4 regions of the Coprobacillus sp. AF33-1AC genome follow, and region 2 is predicted to be linked to each of the others. Evidence: riboswitches for the same ligand, from Rfam matches in the RefSeq annotation. Region 2 holds a riboswitch; each other region holds the start of a gene.
The links. A riboswitch is a leader RNA that binds a small molecule or an ion and turns the genes downstream of it on or off. The one in region 2 is predicted to bind cyclic di-GMP.
Positions count from the first base shown of each region.

Region 1: another riboswitch for cyclic di-GMP. It lies ahead of DWZ53_RS02050 (collagen-binding domain-containing protein); the one in region 2 lies ahead of DWZ53_RS01740 (hypothetical protein).
Region 3: another riboswitch for cyclic di-GMP. It lies ahead of DWZ53_RS09605 (SHIRT domain-containing protein); the one in region 2 lies ahead of DWZ53_RS01740 (hypothetical protein).
Region 4: another riboswitch for cyclic di-GMP. It lies ahead of DWZ53_RS01985 (nucleoside-diphosphate sugar epimerase/dehydratase); the one in region 2 lies ahead of DWZ53_RS01740 (hypothetical protein).

Region 1 covers NZ_QRQB01000003.1:39,394-43,600, forward strand. Annotated here, with positions in the region: gene DWZ53_RS02050 (collagen-binding domain-containing protein) at 1-2,486, opposite strand, end outside; cyclic di-GMP riboswitch class I at 2,530-2,604, opposite strand; gene DWZ53_RS02055 (fructose-specific PTS transporter subunit EIIC) at 2,753-4,207, opposite strand, start outside.
Region 2 covers NZ_QRQB01000002.1:102,558-106,764, reverse strand. Annotated here, with positions in the region: gene DWZ53_RS01745 (alpha-glucosidase) at 1-1,568, shown strand, start outside; cyclic di-GMP riboswitch class I at 1,622-1,697, shown strand; gene DWZ53_RS01740 (hypothetical protein) at 1,754-1,960, shown strand; gene DWZ53_RS01735 (hypothetical protein) at 2,338-4,110, shown strand; gene DWZ53_RS01730 (hypothetical protein) at 4,094-4,207, shown strand, end outside.
Region 3 covers NZ_QRQB01000028.1:15,518-19,724, reverse strand. Annotated here, with positions in the region: gene DWZ53_RS11450 (InlB B-repeat-containing protein) at 1-2,027, shown strand, start outside; gene DWZ53_RS09610 (hypothetical protein) at 2,049-2,294, shown strand; cyclic di-GMP riboswitch class I at 2,406-2,488, shown strand; gene DWZ53_RS09605 (SHIRT domain-containing protein) at 2,540-4,207, shown strand, end outside.
Region 4 covers NZ_QRQB01000003.1:23,481-27,687, reverse strand. Annotated here, with positions in the region: gene DWZ53_RS02005 (hypothetical protein) at 1-506, opposite strand, end outside; gene DWZ53_RS02000 (CpsD/CapB family tyrosine-protein kinase) at 454-1,161, opposite strand; gene DWZ53_RS01995 (tyrosine-protein phosphatase) at 1,164-1,946, opposite strand; gene DWZ53_RS01990 (YveK family protein) at 1,946-2,638, opposite strand; cyclic di-GMP riboswitch class I at 2,781-2,866, shown strand; gene DWZ53_RS01985 (nucleoside-diphosphate sugar epimerase/dehydratase) at 3,011-4,207, shown strand, end outside.

The sequences.
Region 1 (4,207 bases), on a different contig from region 2:
AGAACATAATCTTTTATATTTAAACTCTTGAAAGAGTCTAAATCAATTTTAATCATTCCTTGATCATCACTGGTCAATATATCATCTCCAGCAGGATCATAAAAATAGATATCATTTTCTTTTTTTACTTTAAGTTCTTCATTTCCGTTATATAAACTAAACTTAGCATTCTTTAACTTCTTACTATGATCATTTTGGTCAACTTTCGTTATTGTTAAATAATGATTTTCTACTGTCTCTTTTTGTTTATTAGTCATCGTTAAAGTTTCATTTTCTTTAGCTTCAACATCACTTGCCTTAGATGATGATGTTTCCCCATTTGAATAAGTCACATCATAATCAGCAAGCTGTTCTTCTTCTACAAAATAATGATAAACATTGCCATCTTGACTATACTTTGGTACATCTAATGATGATTTCCAACTTTGTCCTTTTTGTAAAGTCACTGTGCTATATTGTTCAGGTTCTCCTATTTTTTGTATAGAACCTGATGTATAAGAAAAATCTGTTAACTTAACATTATCGGGTGAATATTCATCAGGACTACTCACTTCAATATCAATGGTTGCATCACTGGTTATTTTACTTAAATTAATTTTTTCAATACCATATTGATCAAAAGTACCAAATACCGGATTTTTACTTTCTGAAATGTCTAATGACCCATTGGTTGTTGTTACCTTTTTAATACCACCCACATAATAACTCTGTCCTGTAGCTAAAACAGAAGCATCAGCGATAAAAGTTAAATCACCATCAACAAATACTGTTTCTTTTTTTATTTCTTTTGATGTTCCATTTATATTTTGTAAGATTCTTATTTGTACCTGATGTCCATTTTGTTTATAAGCTTGGCGATAAACATTGACGTTAATAGAATCACGAGGTGCTTCCATATCTTGATTATCTTTATCTTTCCAAACCTTTTGTAAAGTTAACTTTGTTTTTGAAAGATTATTAAATATTGCCTCTGCACTTTGCGTACAATTTTCATCTAAATAATAACCAACTAAACGAGGTAGCATGAGCGTTCCACTTTGAGTGACTTCTACCTTTGCAAAAAGGGCTTCAGGTGTACATAAATAACCATCATTATTCATTTCTTTAATTTGATATATGTATGTTCCAGCTCGGTCAAAACCACTTAATTTAAATTTAAATGATCCATCTTTTAGGGTTTGACTCGTCACAAGACTATTTCTAAATTGTTGAGTAATGGATGAATCATCAGGTCCCGATACTTGTTGTAAGCTAAATTCAAATGTTTGATCAGGTACTTGTCCGTTAACTTTTTTATTAAGGGTTAAATCAAGTGAACCTGGAGTAATAATTCCTTTATATGACCACATATGTCCTTCTGCTTTAGAGTCAACTGATTTAACAATCAAAGTTCCGTTATAATCACCATTTAAGATCTTAACATCAGCATTGACAGCTACCAAATGCCCATTAAGTTTACCAATTCCAGGATGATTTTTTTCGTTTCCTATTTCAATATTGGTAGCGTTAGGACAAATATAAGTCACTGATAAATTTTGACCACTTTCAATACTATCAAACTGATAAAATTTTTCGTTAGCTAATGTTAAACCTTCAGATTTACCCATTGCATCACTTTGTGATTTTAAAATAATTGGAAAAGAATCAATTTTATCGTCATTACAAGAAATAATTGTTGTTTTATCTGAAGGATCACTATTGGCTTCATAATCATAAATAATTGTGCTCACATTATTAAAACTTGTAAAATGATAATTATTACCTAATTTTAATTTAACCGCTAATTTTATTTCACTATTAACCACATCTTTATAAACAACATAGTCTTGATAGTCATATTTATCTTGATCTGGATTATTTTTAAAATATTGAAACGCATCACCAATATTAATTTCTACCTTTTTTATCGTTTCGCCATTTTGTGAAGGTCCTTCATAATTTTGATAAATATCAGCATCAGCTTTAATTAAACTTTTAGCTTGATTAAAATCTACATAATTATCACTGAAGTAATAATCATAATAGTTACCATTAGCACCTGCTAATGTATAACTATTATTTTGATTGACTGTTCCTAAATAGAAGGGGACATTTGAACGTGTTGTAACGGTATTTCCAATACTAGCTTTCCCTTTAATATAAGATGGAACAAGATGAGGAAAAGGTTGCGATGAAGAAGTTGATAAACCACCAAGGGCTAAAGAACCACTACCATCTCCTTGTAATGTTGTTCTTCCTGCTTCACCACCTACGATCATTGGTCCCACAACATGCGTTCCTTTATAATAGTCAAAAGTAAATACATTATAATGACTTAAAATATAAGCAAGAGAATATTCGCCACCATCACTGATAAAAGTATTGGTTGTAGTGTGAGTTGTAGAATCACTGGTACCATAAGTATGAGTAATACATGTTGCGAAAATTAAAACAAATGTTAAACTGAGTTCTAATAATTTCTTAAATACTTGACGATGTCTTTTCATCTGCTTGCTCCTTCCCTAAAAAAAAACCAGCCACAATCTTACTGATTGCAACTGGCTGTCTTAGTAAGACCCTATAGTTTTGCGTCACTACCTTGCGATAGCTTTGCCGTTTAATTACGATTAACTTATCTATACATATTTATCTTGTATAGACATAATAACATTGTCTTTTTAAAAAAGCAATACATAAAATACAAAAAAATTAAATAATATTGTTATAATCAACATAATTTTATGTTTTTAAACAAAAAAAAGAAAATTCCAGATTAAGAATTTTCTTTTTTCGATTTAAGAACAAGTAATAAAAGCGAACCAATCACCGTTCCTGCAAGAATAGAAATTAAATATTGTAACGGATAATCAACCATCCAGATTAAAAATAATCCACCATGTGGTGAAGCAATACCACAATTAAAATACATAGATAATCCACCTGTTATTGCAGCACCAATACAACAAGCTGTTAAAACAGTTTGTGGATTTTCTTGCATGAAAGGAATCGCTCCTTCAGAAATAAATGAAATACCATTGATATAATTCATTAAAGCTTCTTTTCTTCTTCCAGACCATTTATTTTTCTTTAATGTAGCAGTTAAAGCAATTACAAGTGGAGGTACCATTCCTCCTGCCATAATAGCTGCCATCGTTGTATAATCATGATTAATAATCATACCAATACCAAATACATAAGCCGTTTTATTAATAGGTCCACCCATATCAATAGCCATCATCATACCTAGTACAGCCCCAAAAAGAATCTTAGTTGGTGTATTAATTTCAAATTGATAAACTAAATTTAAAATACCATTATGTACATAATATAAATAAGGATTTAAAAAGATCATCACTAACATCACTACTCCAGTAGAAATCACTGGATGTAATAATGATGCTTCAATACCTTTTAAACATGATGGTAAATAACTTAATAATTTCTTCAATAATAAAGAGAAATATCCAGCAATAAAACCAGCTATAATACCGACGAATAATGAAGGTACAAAAGTTCCATTCCATGTAGGAATCGTATTTACTGCCATTCCTTGACAAACAATAAGCCCTCCCATAAATCCTGATACCATCGCAGGACGATCAGCAATACTGTCAGCGATATAACCACTTAAAACAGGAATAATCATTAACATTAATAATTGATAAATCATCGCTAAAACTGATAGTAGCGTACTATTCGCTAAAGCGTTTTGACATAAATGAAGAACACCATATAAGACTCCTCCAGCCACTGCAAAAGGTAAAGCATGAGAAACACCATTCATTAAATGTTTATAGAAAATACGAATAGGGTTGATTTTTTCTTTTTCATTTTGTCCATGATGATAAATCACACCTTCTTGATTCATTGCTTTTTTAACTAATTCTTCAGCTTTAGAAATACCATCTTTAACAGGTACTTGAATCACATTTTCCCCTTCAAAACGAGCCATTTCTACCTTTTTATCAGCAGCAACAATAATAGCTTTACAATGATCAATATCATCTTGAGTCAGTCCATTTTTAACTCCTTCTTGACCATTTGTTTCTACTTTAATGGAAATATTTAATTTTTCTCCTGCTTGATTTAAAGCTTCAGCTGCCATAAAAGTATGAGCAATTCCCGTTGGACAAGCTGTCACTGCTAAAACATCAGGATGAACTTGTTGTTTAACTTCTGTTTTTTCATTTTCTTTTTCATCAATTAATTGTTTAAACGCTTCTTTAGA
Region 2 (4,207 bases):
TATTAAAGTTAGATTATTTAAAAGAATTAGGAATAGATATTATTTGGTTATCACCTGTCTATGCTTCACCACAAGTTGATAATGGTTATGATATTAGTGATTATCAGGCAATCTCTAAAGAATATGGAACAATGGAAGATTTTGATTGTTTATTAAAAGAAGCACATCAAAGAGGAATCAAGGTTGTGATGGATTTAGTTGTTAATCATACCTCCAATCAACATCCTTGGTTTATTGAAAGCAGAAAAAGCAAAGATAATCCTTATCGTGATTACTATATTTGGAAAGAAGGCAAGAATCATCAAGCACCTAATAACTGGGAATCAGTCTTTTCCGGTTCTTCGTGGCAATACGATAAGCAAACGGATATGTATTACTTGCATCTTTATTCTGATAAACAACCGGATTTAAATTGGGAAAATGAAGATGTAAGAAATGATATTTATAAGATGATGAGATGGTGGTTAGATAAAGGTATTGATGGTTTTAGAATGGATGTCATTAATAAATTAAGTAAAGTACAAACATTCCAAGATGTTTTTCCACAAACTAAAAAATATATGAGACCATCAAAATATGTCAGTAATGGACCAAGAATTCATGAATTCTTAAAAGAGATGAATCAAAAAGCATTATCTCATTATGATGTCATGACAGTTGGGGAAATTACTTCGTGTACTATTGAACAAGCTAAACAATATACAGGAGAAAATGAGCATGAATTAAGCATGTTATTTCAATTTGAACATACTGATGTTGATGCGGGTCCTTATGGTAAATGGACACCGGTTCCTTTAGATTTAGTAAAACTAAAGAAGATTCTTACAAAATGGCAATATGGTTTACAAGAAGAAGGATGGAATAGTTTATTTTGGGATAATCATGATCAACCTAGAGTCTTATCAAGATTTGGTAATTTAGATTATATGCAAGACTCAGCTAAAATGTTAGCTACGACTTTACACTTTTTAAAAGGGACACCTTATATTTATCAAGGTGAAGAAATAGGCATGACAAATTATCCTTTTACCTCTTTAGATGAAGTCAGAGATGTTGAAGTATTCAATGCTTACCAAGATTTAGTTAAAGATAAAAAAGCATTAACGCATGAACAAATGATGAAAGGAATCTGTGCAAGTAGTCGTGATAACGCAAGAACACCAATGCAATGGAATAATGAAAACAATGCTGGTTTTACAACCGGTAATCCCTGGATCAATGTTAATCCAAACTATAAAACCATTAATGTTCACCAACAATTATTAGATCCTAATTCTATCTTTCATTATTATCAAAAATTAATTCAGTTAAGACATCAAATGCCAATCATTGTTTATGGTACATATGAATTATTAGAAGAAAATCATCCTGATTTATATATTTATACCAGAACATATCAAGATGAAAAATTATTAGTTATTAATAATTTTTCTAGTCATGAATATGACTATGAATTAAAAGAATTTAGGTATAGTCAGTTATTAATTTCTAATGATCAATGTGATAAAATACACGATATTTTACATATCAAACCTTATGGCTGTTACGCCTTGTTACAAAAGATGTAACATATCTCTTAAAAATTGTTTATTTTTTAAAACATATCATTATATTTAAAGTTGTAATAGATAGGCAAAACTATTGAAAAATAGTGACGCAAAGCTATAGGGGCTTTAAACTGCCAGCCAGCTGCACTCAGTTCATTTGATTGCATTTGGCTTTTATTTTACATAAATGATGGAAGAGGATATCTATGAAGAAAAGATGTAAATTTATATTATGCTTCATGGTTTGTTTAAGCATGTTAATGGGTATGTTACCTACAACAGCTTATGCAGATAATTCAGCAGTTGTGATTTCATCTGCGCAATTACTAGAAAATAACGGATCAGTATATGGAAATGGTATCCTTACTGGTACAACAGATAATGGTACTGAAGAAATGGATGATAAATGTTAGAATAGAGCTGATGATACTAATCGAGGGTATGATAACTCGAATGCAAATGATATTGTTCGTTCATTTGATGTCATTACTTATAATATTAATACAGGAGTAAATAACTTAGGTGGAAAAGCACATAAAATAGGATTTATTGTTGAGATACCTAATGATCAAGCTCTAGATGTAACTTCAATTAATGGAGAACTTATTTCAGAAAAAGAAGAAAATGATAAAAAATATATAATTTTCAATGGGATGTAGAAGCTAACCAATCTGCAGGATCTATTGAACATGGTTTTATAATAAATGTTGGTAACAAGCATCAAGGAGATGTTATTGAACCAAAGGTTACAGTTTACGTTGATGATGAAGCTAACAGTAAAACTGTAGCAATGCAACCAGTTACTGTTACCTCAGCCCCAATGTATAATATTGTATTAAAAAAAGGAAATTTCCAAAATACGTTTAATATTTATGATTTTGGAGCAAAAGACAAAACAGCCTATAAAGAAAATGCAGCAGCTTATAAAGATAGTGATTACAAAGTTACTGGTTTTAGACAAGTTTTTGGTTTTGCTTTAGAAATTAAAAAGCCGGGAAATGGAATCAAAGGTGTTGAATTACCAGATCCTAGTCAATATTTTACTTTTGATATCAATTTATCAGATTATAAGGTAAATGGAGAATCAGCTAATGATACGGGATTTGTACCTCTTTTATATTATTGTGGAGCTAATAACGCAGGTGGAGCGCAAGTTAATGGCATCCCATTTACAGATAGTAGTGCGTCAGGTAAAACACCTCAACCAGAAAAATATTGTGATAATAGTGGGGAATATACAATAACTCAAGAAGGATCAACTTTACATGTTAAAGTAAAAAATTATAGTGTAGATTATAAAAAATTTCCTCAAAAAGATGCATATGGAAATATTTCTTATTGGGATGGAAAACAAGTAGAAATGATGAAAGATGGATTTTTTTCATCATACCAATTCCAAGTAGTTTATCCTTATAAAAATGCAAATGGGGATACTTTAATGAGTCAATTTGGTGTAGACCAAATTAGTGCTAATGCATCTGTAACAGTAAATAATATGCACGCAGTATCAGAAACAAATACTACATCTGATCAAGAAACAATCCCATTATATAACAGTGATGGTACTTTATATGAAAATACAGATAATAAAGCAAGTGAAACATTCACAAAAAATAATAAAGGGACACGTGACCATGCTATTATTTATTCAAATAGAGATTCAGCAAATTGGAATAATGGTTATACTGATGGTTCAGGAAATAAAGATGATGATATTGCAACTGTAGGAGCTAAAGATCTTGCATTTACGGCTACTTATAGTCAAACTAATGTAGGTGAAGCAGACGAATCAAGTCAAGTGCCATTAGGAATTGAACAAATGGTACTCTTTGATCGAAATGCCATAGAATTAAAAAAAGATATGAATGTTAACTTATCGAATAAGGAAGGCTATGAAGCTGAATATTTATATCTACATCATAAAGATGGACAAGGTTTAACTGCAGAATCAATGCGTAGTGCACAGTTAAGTGATTTTAATATAACAGATGATTCAACCGATTGCGATGGTGTTGTTGTTCGTTATCGTGGATGCTATACAAATAAAGAAAGTACAAATTTAAATCAAATGACAAGATTCTTCTGTAATGTTAAACCTAATTATGACTTGTCAGATCATGTTTATATGATTACTGCTGTAACGAATACATGGGATGCAAGAGATTTAACAGATGAAGAAAAAGCACAAATATTAGCTGATACACATAAAACAAGTATTAATAACATTACAAGAGCAGAATATAGTAAATGGATAAAAGATCATCCAGAAGTTAACTTATTTGATCATGCACACACACAAGCGGCAATAGATCATAGAGATTACTATACTGTTCCTGAATATGTTAATAAAAAGTATAATCCAGATTCAACAACACATAAGTTTAGTAGGAATAGTGCTGATGCTTTATATTTAGTTCCTTATACAGTATCTATTCAAAAGAAAGTAGCACAAAAAGAAAACGATAAAATTAAAACAAGTTATAATGTAAGTAAAAAAGAAAGATACGTTGATTATGTTGTTGCAAGCCAAATTACTTTTGCGAATAATGGTAACACCAGATAAGGATGCAAAAACAACAGTTTATTATACAGATACTTTACCTAAAGGTCTTACTTACGTTGATAGTACATTGTATTTAGGCGGAACTTATAAGTCAAAA
Region 3 (4,207 bases), on a different contig from region 2:
TTAATGAATCAAATATTAAAGCAGACGTAGCTGCATCATATAACAAAGATTTCCATGATAGTGGTTTAAGAATTGGTTCACCGGCTACAATGGGTAGTACAACTGATGCTAATTGTTGGTTTGAAAACTATTGGGGAGCAATATCTGTCAAAGATGATTTTATTACGATTCATACATATCCAGGCTATATTGGGTTGGATAATGATAATACAGGATTTACACCAGAAAAAGCGGCGGATAGTTTTGTAACTTATCTTACTAATGTATATGAAAAATATACTAAACCAATCTGGATTACCGAACATGCTGCTTCTGCCAATGATGCTAACTGGCATCCATATGACGGAAAGCAAAGTGAACATAATCAAGCAGTTCAAGAATATATGGCTATTTTGATGAAAAAATTAAATAACTTAGATTTTGTTGAAAGATATGCTTGGTTTACTTTTGATAGTACAAGTTTTAATGGATCATCTAGTGCTCTTTTCTATAACAAAGCAGATATATCTAATGGAATTGATGAGTCAAGACTTGGTAAATTAACAACACTAGGAGAAATTTATCGTAATAATGGTAACCCAACTGGTTATACAGTAGCAAAAATAGATGGATCAGATATTATGACTGTTGCTGATGAATATGTAGATGACTATGTTAATGTTACAGTTCATCCTAATGCTGCTAGTCAACAAGTTCAAAAAGTCAAACTAGGAGATAAATTAGGACAATTAGCTGATCCTAGTGAAAGAGAAGGTTATACATTTAAAGGTTGGTATAAAGATCAAGATGGTAATGATGCATTTGATATTAATGAATCCATTGATTATGATATTGATATTTATGCTAAATATGTAAAATTAGTAACTGTTGATATCAATGGTGATAAAAAAATTGTTGAAGAAGGAACAACTATTGATAAACCAAATGATGCATTTAAAGAAGGATTTAAATTTAAAGGTTGGTATGTTGATGAAGATCATACTCAAGAATTTGACTTCAGCAAACCAATTACAAGTGATACAAAAATTTATCCATATTTTGTTTCAGTGCATACTGTAACAATGAATGGACAAACTATTGAAGTAGAAGATGGACAAAAGGTTGCACAACCAACAGATCCAACAAAAGAAGGATATGTATTTAAAGGTTGGTACACTGATACATCTTATACAACTCCATTCGATTTCGATGCTCCAATAACAAGTTCAGTTACTGTTTATCCTCATTTTGTACGTTTATGTACAGTAATAATTGATGGACAAGAACAAGTTGTTGAAGCTGGAACAACAATTAGCCAACCAACAGATCCTACAAAAGAAGGATATGTCTTTGATGGATGGTACACAGATGGACAATTCAAAAATAAATTTGATTTTACTAAAACTATTACATCAGATATTCATTTATATCCTCATTTCTTAAAAGTTTGTACTGTAACAATTAATGGTCAAACGCAAACTGTAGTAGAAGGAAATACAATTAATAAGCCAGCTGATCCAACAAAAGATGGATATATCTTTGATGGATGGTACACTGACGAACAATACACTCAAAAATTTGATTTTACACAAGGTGTAAAAAATAATGTTGAGTTATATGCACATTTCTTGAAAATCTACACAGTAACCATTAATAGGCAACAACAAACTGTTACAGAAGGATCAAAACTAGCTAAACCTGCAGATCCAACAAAAGAAGGATTCGTATTTAAAGGTTGGTATAGTGATGTAAATTATCAAAATGCTTTTGATTTTAATCAACCAGTTAATGGTGATGTAACACTTTATGCATTATTTGTTGAAGCTGATTCTTCAAATAATGGTAGTGGTAATCAACAAACATCAAATAATAATGGTTCATCAAATAGTAATCAATCAAATACTACAACTACTAAAAAAGCATCTAAAGCTAAAAAAGCTACTAAAAAATCTGTTAAAACAGGTGATGATACAATGATGATGACTTATGTATTTGGATTATTTGGCGCTATTTTAGGACTTACATTATTAAAAAGAAAATATGAATAAAATATAGATAAGGAGGAAAGTATGGAATTATTAGAACGTATGAGAGAAATCAGCGGAGGTTTATATATATCTGATTTATGTGGTAATTTCTATATGACAAATAATCAAGTAAATGAATTAAAACAAATTGATTCTAATGATTATTCTATTCATGAATGGAATGATGCGGCGCAATATATTAGTGGATCAAATATTTGTTTTCAAGATATTAATGACGCTAAATCTTTTATATGTACTCTTTTCTCTTTAAATAAAAAATTTTATTAAAATAATCTAAAGGTGTCTAGTCGACACCTTTTTTGTTACAACAAATGAAACATGTTACACGATAAAGCGTTTTCATTCTTTCTTTTACAAATAAAGTATATTATATAAATGTAATTTATTTGGCAAAACTATTGAAAAATAGTGACGCAAAGCTACAGGGCTTAACCGTAAGGAATGCTGGCTGAGTTGCATAGAGCGATGAAGCGGATGACTACGGTTTTTTTATTGAGGAGGAGAAAAGAAAAATGAAAAGAGGAAAGAAAACATTACCTTATGCATTAGTATTATCAATGGCATTTTCAATGGTGCCTGCTCCTGTTTATGCTAGTGAAAATGATATAATGAATTTACCTGTACAATTATATGATTTTGATGCTGATGGGTTATTTTATGAGTATGCATTAGGATTAGGAATGGATACGCTAGGTTTAAAAGAATCAAATAATGGAGAAGTTACTCAAGGATTAGTAGAGTCAGTACTAGGGAAAGATGGTAATCCGGTATATAAGAAAAACTCGATTGTTTCAGCTGCTGCTACTATTCAAAGAAACGTTAAAGATGATGCAAATTTAAGAAAGTTTGCTATATATAACACTTTAGTTAGTAAAATGCAATCAAGTGGGTCTACGTATTCTGATATTTTAAATAAAAAAGATGATCATTATTTTTATGATAGCTGGCATATGGATTCAAGCAAAAATGTTAAGACAGAGGATGGACTCATTTATGAAGGTAGTAAGGATTTAGTCTGGCAACATGAAGGCGATGGAGTCATTAATAAAGGGTTTAATGATCATTTAACAAATATAGTCAATGTTGAAAAGAATACAGATTATAATTTTGGTTATTGGCGTACAAATGAAAATATCAAGTATCAAATTAAGACATTAGATGGACAAGTTCTATTGGATAATAATGCAACACAATTTAATACTGGTAATCATGACCAAGTTATTATTGATATTTATAGAGATGATGATGGAAAAGATGATTTAAAGTTTTCTATTGCTAAATTAACAAATACTAAAACAAACATAACATCAGAAAATTATTTGGGAGAAGGTGGTAAAACATTTATCTCTGAAAATTGGAAATCTGCTAATTATGATCAATATACTAAAGCGGGTGGTCAGCTATACAATGGTAAAGTTTATTTTCAACAAGTAGGTGATGGTGTAGGATGTTTAACCGATGCTTCTATTACATACCAAACAGATATTTTGCCTAATCAAAACATTATATTAAGTTATTGGCTAGGTGATAATGGGTTTAAAGCAGATGGAATGAGTATTGATATTTTAGATGATAATGGAATTTTGACTACAGTAAATTTAGAGGATATAAGTGGTAGTCATGAACAAAATATATCCGTTCCTCAGGGTACTGGAACAATCAAACTAAGAATTAATGGTAAAGCAGGATCAAGAATCGCAGCGCTAAGTGTTCATCCTGAAAACAGCCTTTCATTACCATTGGGTGATTATGATGAAACAGAAACAAAATATAATCAAGGACAATTAAATAGTGTAGATGATTGTCTTACATGTATGGATTATGCCTATTTAAGATTAAAGAATTTCTTTAATCAAGATTTCAGTTTAAATAAAAAAGCTGATAAATATAATCAAATGGTTTTAAAAAATACAGGAAGTGGAAACCAAGCTCAATATACATTTGATGCTGGGATAAAAACTAAATATGATGGAAATAAGTTCTATAATGATGATAGCGGAAATGAATCCCATGGTTTCTTCCCATTAGATTATTTGGACGGTGAAAAATTTAGTGATAATAATGTAACTGATCCACAAAATCATAATTATAATTTTGGAATGAAAGTACAGGGAGACTTTATTTATAAAAAAGGAGCTAATCAGTATTTTAATTTCAGAGGTGACGATGATGTTTATGTT
Region 4 (4,207 bases), on a different contig from region 2:
CCATTAATCGTGACATCGCTAAAGTTAGTACCTGTACTTTTTAAAACATCTAAAGGTTGATTTTGTTCATCATATAAAGGAACATCAACAGGGGTTTTACCTTGAGGAATAGTGATATTATTAACATAGATTTTAATACGTCCTACACGGATAGCTAAATCTAATGAAGTATCTTGATTACCACCTATTTTAATAACTTGACTATTACTCAATGATTCTAAAGTGAGGGGATAACTAGCAAAATCATTACCGATTGTTAAGCTATCGCCAATACAATAGATTCTTTGTTTTGGTGTTTCATCTTTTTTTGTTTCTGTTTTTGCTGTTTGTTCAGTTTTTGTTGTTTGATATTTTTTAGCGTTATTGTTAGTGACATGTCTGTCATAACCAATTAAACCAAGAATAATTGCAACTAAGACCAGAACACTAATAGGAAAAAGTGATTTTTTCATTTTAGTAATAGTAGTAATGATTTCCAGATGAAGTTTTTGCTTTAGTAAGCACACTACCTAGAACATTAACATTATTTCTTTGTAATTGTTTGATGCAGTTGGCAGCATCTTTTTTGTTGGTATCTTGGCTAGAAACAGCAAAAATAGTTCCATCTACAGCATTTCCTACAGGAATAGCATCAGAAATCATTCCTACAGGAGCACAGTCAATAATGATAAAATCAAAATATTTTTTAACTTCATTAATATAATCTTTAAAAGTATGAGATCCTAATAATTCTGAAGGATTAGGAACATGAATACCACCAGTTAATACTGTTAATTCACCAATAAATGATGGATGTTGTACCGTTTGGAAGTATTCATAATTAATCATATGTTTTTGTCTAAAATCAGCTAAAGCATCAGTTAAACCTTGTTTATTAGATAATCCCATATACTTATGTATAGTATTTTTTCTTAAATCAGTATCAATTAATAAAACCTTATTATACTTTGTCGCAAAGATATAAGCTAAATTAATAGATAATGTTGTTTTTGCTTCTCCTGATTGAGTAGAAGTAATACATATAGATTGAATATCTCGATCAACAGTAGAAAACTCTATATTTGTACGAATATGACGAAAGATTTCAGCATAGTCAAATTGACTATGTTTTCTTTGTTTATCAAGAATATTTAATGTTCTTCTTTTATTCACTCTTGCCATTGTTATCTCCTTTTAAATAGTTTTTTAAATAAAGACTGTTTTACTTCAATTGGTTCTACTTCTTCATTATTAATAATATGAAGAGGATTTTCATACATTAATGTATGAATTGTTTCATAATTATATTTCTTCACTAATAAATTAAAGACTTGTTGTAAACAAGGACTACGATGACCATCACAGCGATGAGTATCACTAGCGATAACATGTATACATCCTGCATCAAGTAATTGATAAGCAAACTTTTGCGCATGTTTACCATGATAACCTAGAAAGCTTGTCGCATTGACTTGGATAACATAACCACAATCAATGAAATCTTCTATTCTTTCTAAATCTAATTCATCTTTAAAGTATCTTTCTACATGAGCAATAATCGGTGTATAGCCTTTTAACTGAATTTCATATAAATAATCTTCTACTTCATTTTCATTCCCTAATTCATTTCTGACATCGAATTCAACTAATAAATAATCAGTATTTTCAATAAGAATATATAAATCATTTTCTAGCGCTTCTAGATAATCATGATTTAAAAATAATTCACATCCAGCTAAAACTTCTATACCATAGTTTTGTGCCAATAACTTTAAGTCTTCAATTCTTTTTTTGATTTGTTTAAGGTCTTCTTCATTTTGGTTACCTGGAACAACATGGGGTGTCGCTACGATTGTTGAGATACGATTTTCTTTTGCTTTTTCTAAAGCAATCTTGGCATCTTCTAATGAAGGCATCCCATCATCTATTTGCCAGGCATAATGACCATGGATATCGATAAAAGCCATTATTTATCCTCGAAGTAAGGAATAACACCAAGATTAGGAATACCTAAATAATTTTCAGCGTCTTCCTTAGTATGAATACGATTATCTAACATAAAACGGATAAAGATAATACCAATACTTACAATTAAACCAACTAAACCACCAATCACTAAGTTTTTAGTTAAACTTGGTGATACAGGTGTTGTTTGAAGTTTTGCTTCATCAACAGTCGTAATGTTATTAATATTTAATGTATCTTTAACTTCTTGAGTAAAAACACTGACTGTTGTATCAACGATCTTTTTAGATAATTGAGGATCATTCGTTGTAGCTGAAATAGAAATGATTTGCGTATCTGATTCATTAGAAACTGCAAGGGCTGATGAAACGACACCAGTATCGACTTTTAATTCTTGAGCGACTTTACTTTGAATACTGTTTCCATTTAATAAAGCTACATAGTTATTAGTCATTAAATTGTTAGATGTGATTTGTGAATAATCAACAACCCCTTCATTAACTTGAGGTTTAGGGAATATTCTTGCTGAAGAAGAATATTTCTTTTCAACAAAGAAAATAGTAAAGACCCCAACTAAAATGGCACATACTAATGTAGAGATAATGATAATATGTAAGTGACTTTTTAATACTTCAAACAGTTCACCTAAATTTATTTCAATGTCTTCATTTTGAATTTCTTGATTTTCTGTCATTATAGGACTCCTTTTATATATATATTACTTATAAATGAATAATTACGTCATGTTACATTATTATATAAAAGTAAGCAAAAATCAACATATTTATCCATTTTAAAGTTGATAACTTGCATAGATTAGTATATACTTTTGTATACAAAAAGATAGGCAAGTCTATTGAAAGATAGTACACGCAAAGCTAGAGGGTCTAAGCACGAAGATGTATGACAGCCAGTTGCATTTGTTAGTCTATCTTTTGATAGGCTTATTTTTGTAGAATATACCAAATTATGACATAATACTTGTTTATTTATCATATATAGATATAATAGGCATGATTATAAATGAACATTACGTCAATTGTTATTTATAAGGGGAGGGTAAATAATGACCAAGGAGAAAAGTCAGTTGCTTTTAAGAAGAGTATGTTTAATCGCATTTGATACAATAAGTATTATCATATCATTTTTCCTATCATCATTTATAGCCTACAATGGTCAGATTGAATTAAGCTTTTTAAAAAATACTTATTTAGTGTTAAGTATTTTATTAGTATTGAGCTTAGTTTTTTTTACCCATATGAAGCTATATGTGAGCTTATGGCGTTATGCTTCTGTCAATGAATTATTAAATGTCATCATCTCAGCGATGATGAGTTCAATTATTTATTGTGCTTTATGCATTATTCTTAATTTAAATCCACCAATTAGTACTATGTTTCTTTATTTATTAATACTGTTACTATTAATTGGAGGATCACGATTTGGTTATCGTTTTTTAAGATTATATGCTGGAAGACATGGTTTGTTTGGAAGAAGTGATGAAAACTGTAAACGAGTTATGATTGTGGGTGCTGGTAGTGCTGGTGAAAAGATTTTAAGGGAAACACTGGTTACTCCTAAAATTAATAAACAAGTGGTTTGTTTTATTGATGATGATCATACAAAACATAATCGAAGAATTCATAATATTCCTATCGTAGGGGATCGTTATGATATTGTAAAAAAAGCAATTGAATATAAAATTGATGAAATCTATGTTGCTTTACCATCAATTGATGATAAGCAAGTTTCAGAAGTCCTTAACATCTGTAAAGAAACCCGATGTAAACTAAAGAAATTACCAGGTATGTATCAGTTCTTAAATGATGAAATCATTTTAGAAAAACTAAAAGATGTAGAAGTACAAGATTTATTAGGTAGAGATCCAATCAAAGTCAATCTTGAAGAAATTATGGGCTATGTAAAAGATAAAGTTGTCATGGTTACTGGTGGTGGCGGTTCAATCGGTAGTGAATTATGTCGTCAAATAGCTAAGAGTGAACCTAAACAACTGATTATTGTCGATATCTATGAAAACAATGCTTATGATATTCAATTGGAGTTACAAAGAAAATATCCTGAACTTCATTTAGAAACAATGATAGCTTCAGTAAGAGACGCTAATAAAATTAGAGATTTATTTGCTTATTATCGTCCTGATATTGTTTATCATGCAGCTGCTCATAAACATGTTCCTTTAATGGAAGATGCACCTCATGAAGCGATTAAAAATAATGTCTTTGGTACTTTAAATGTAGCCAAA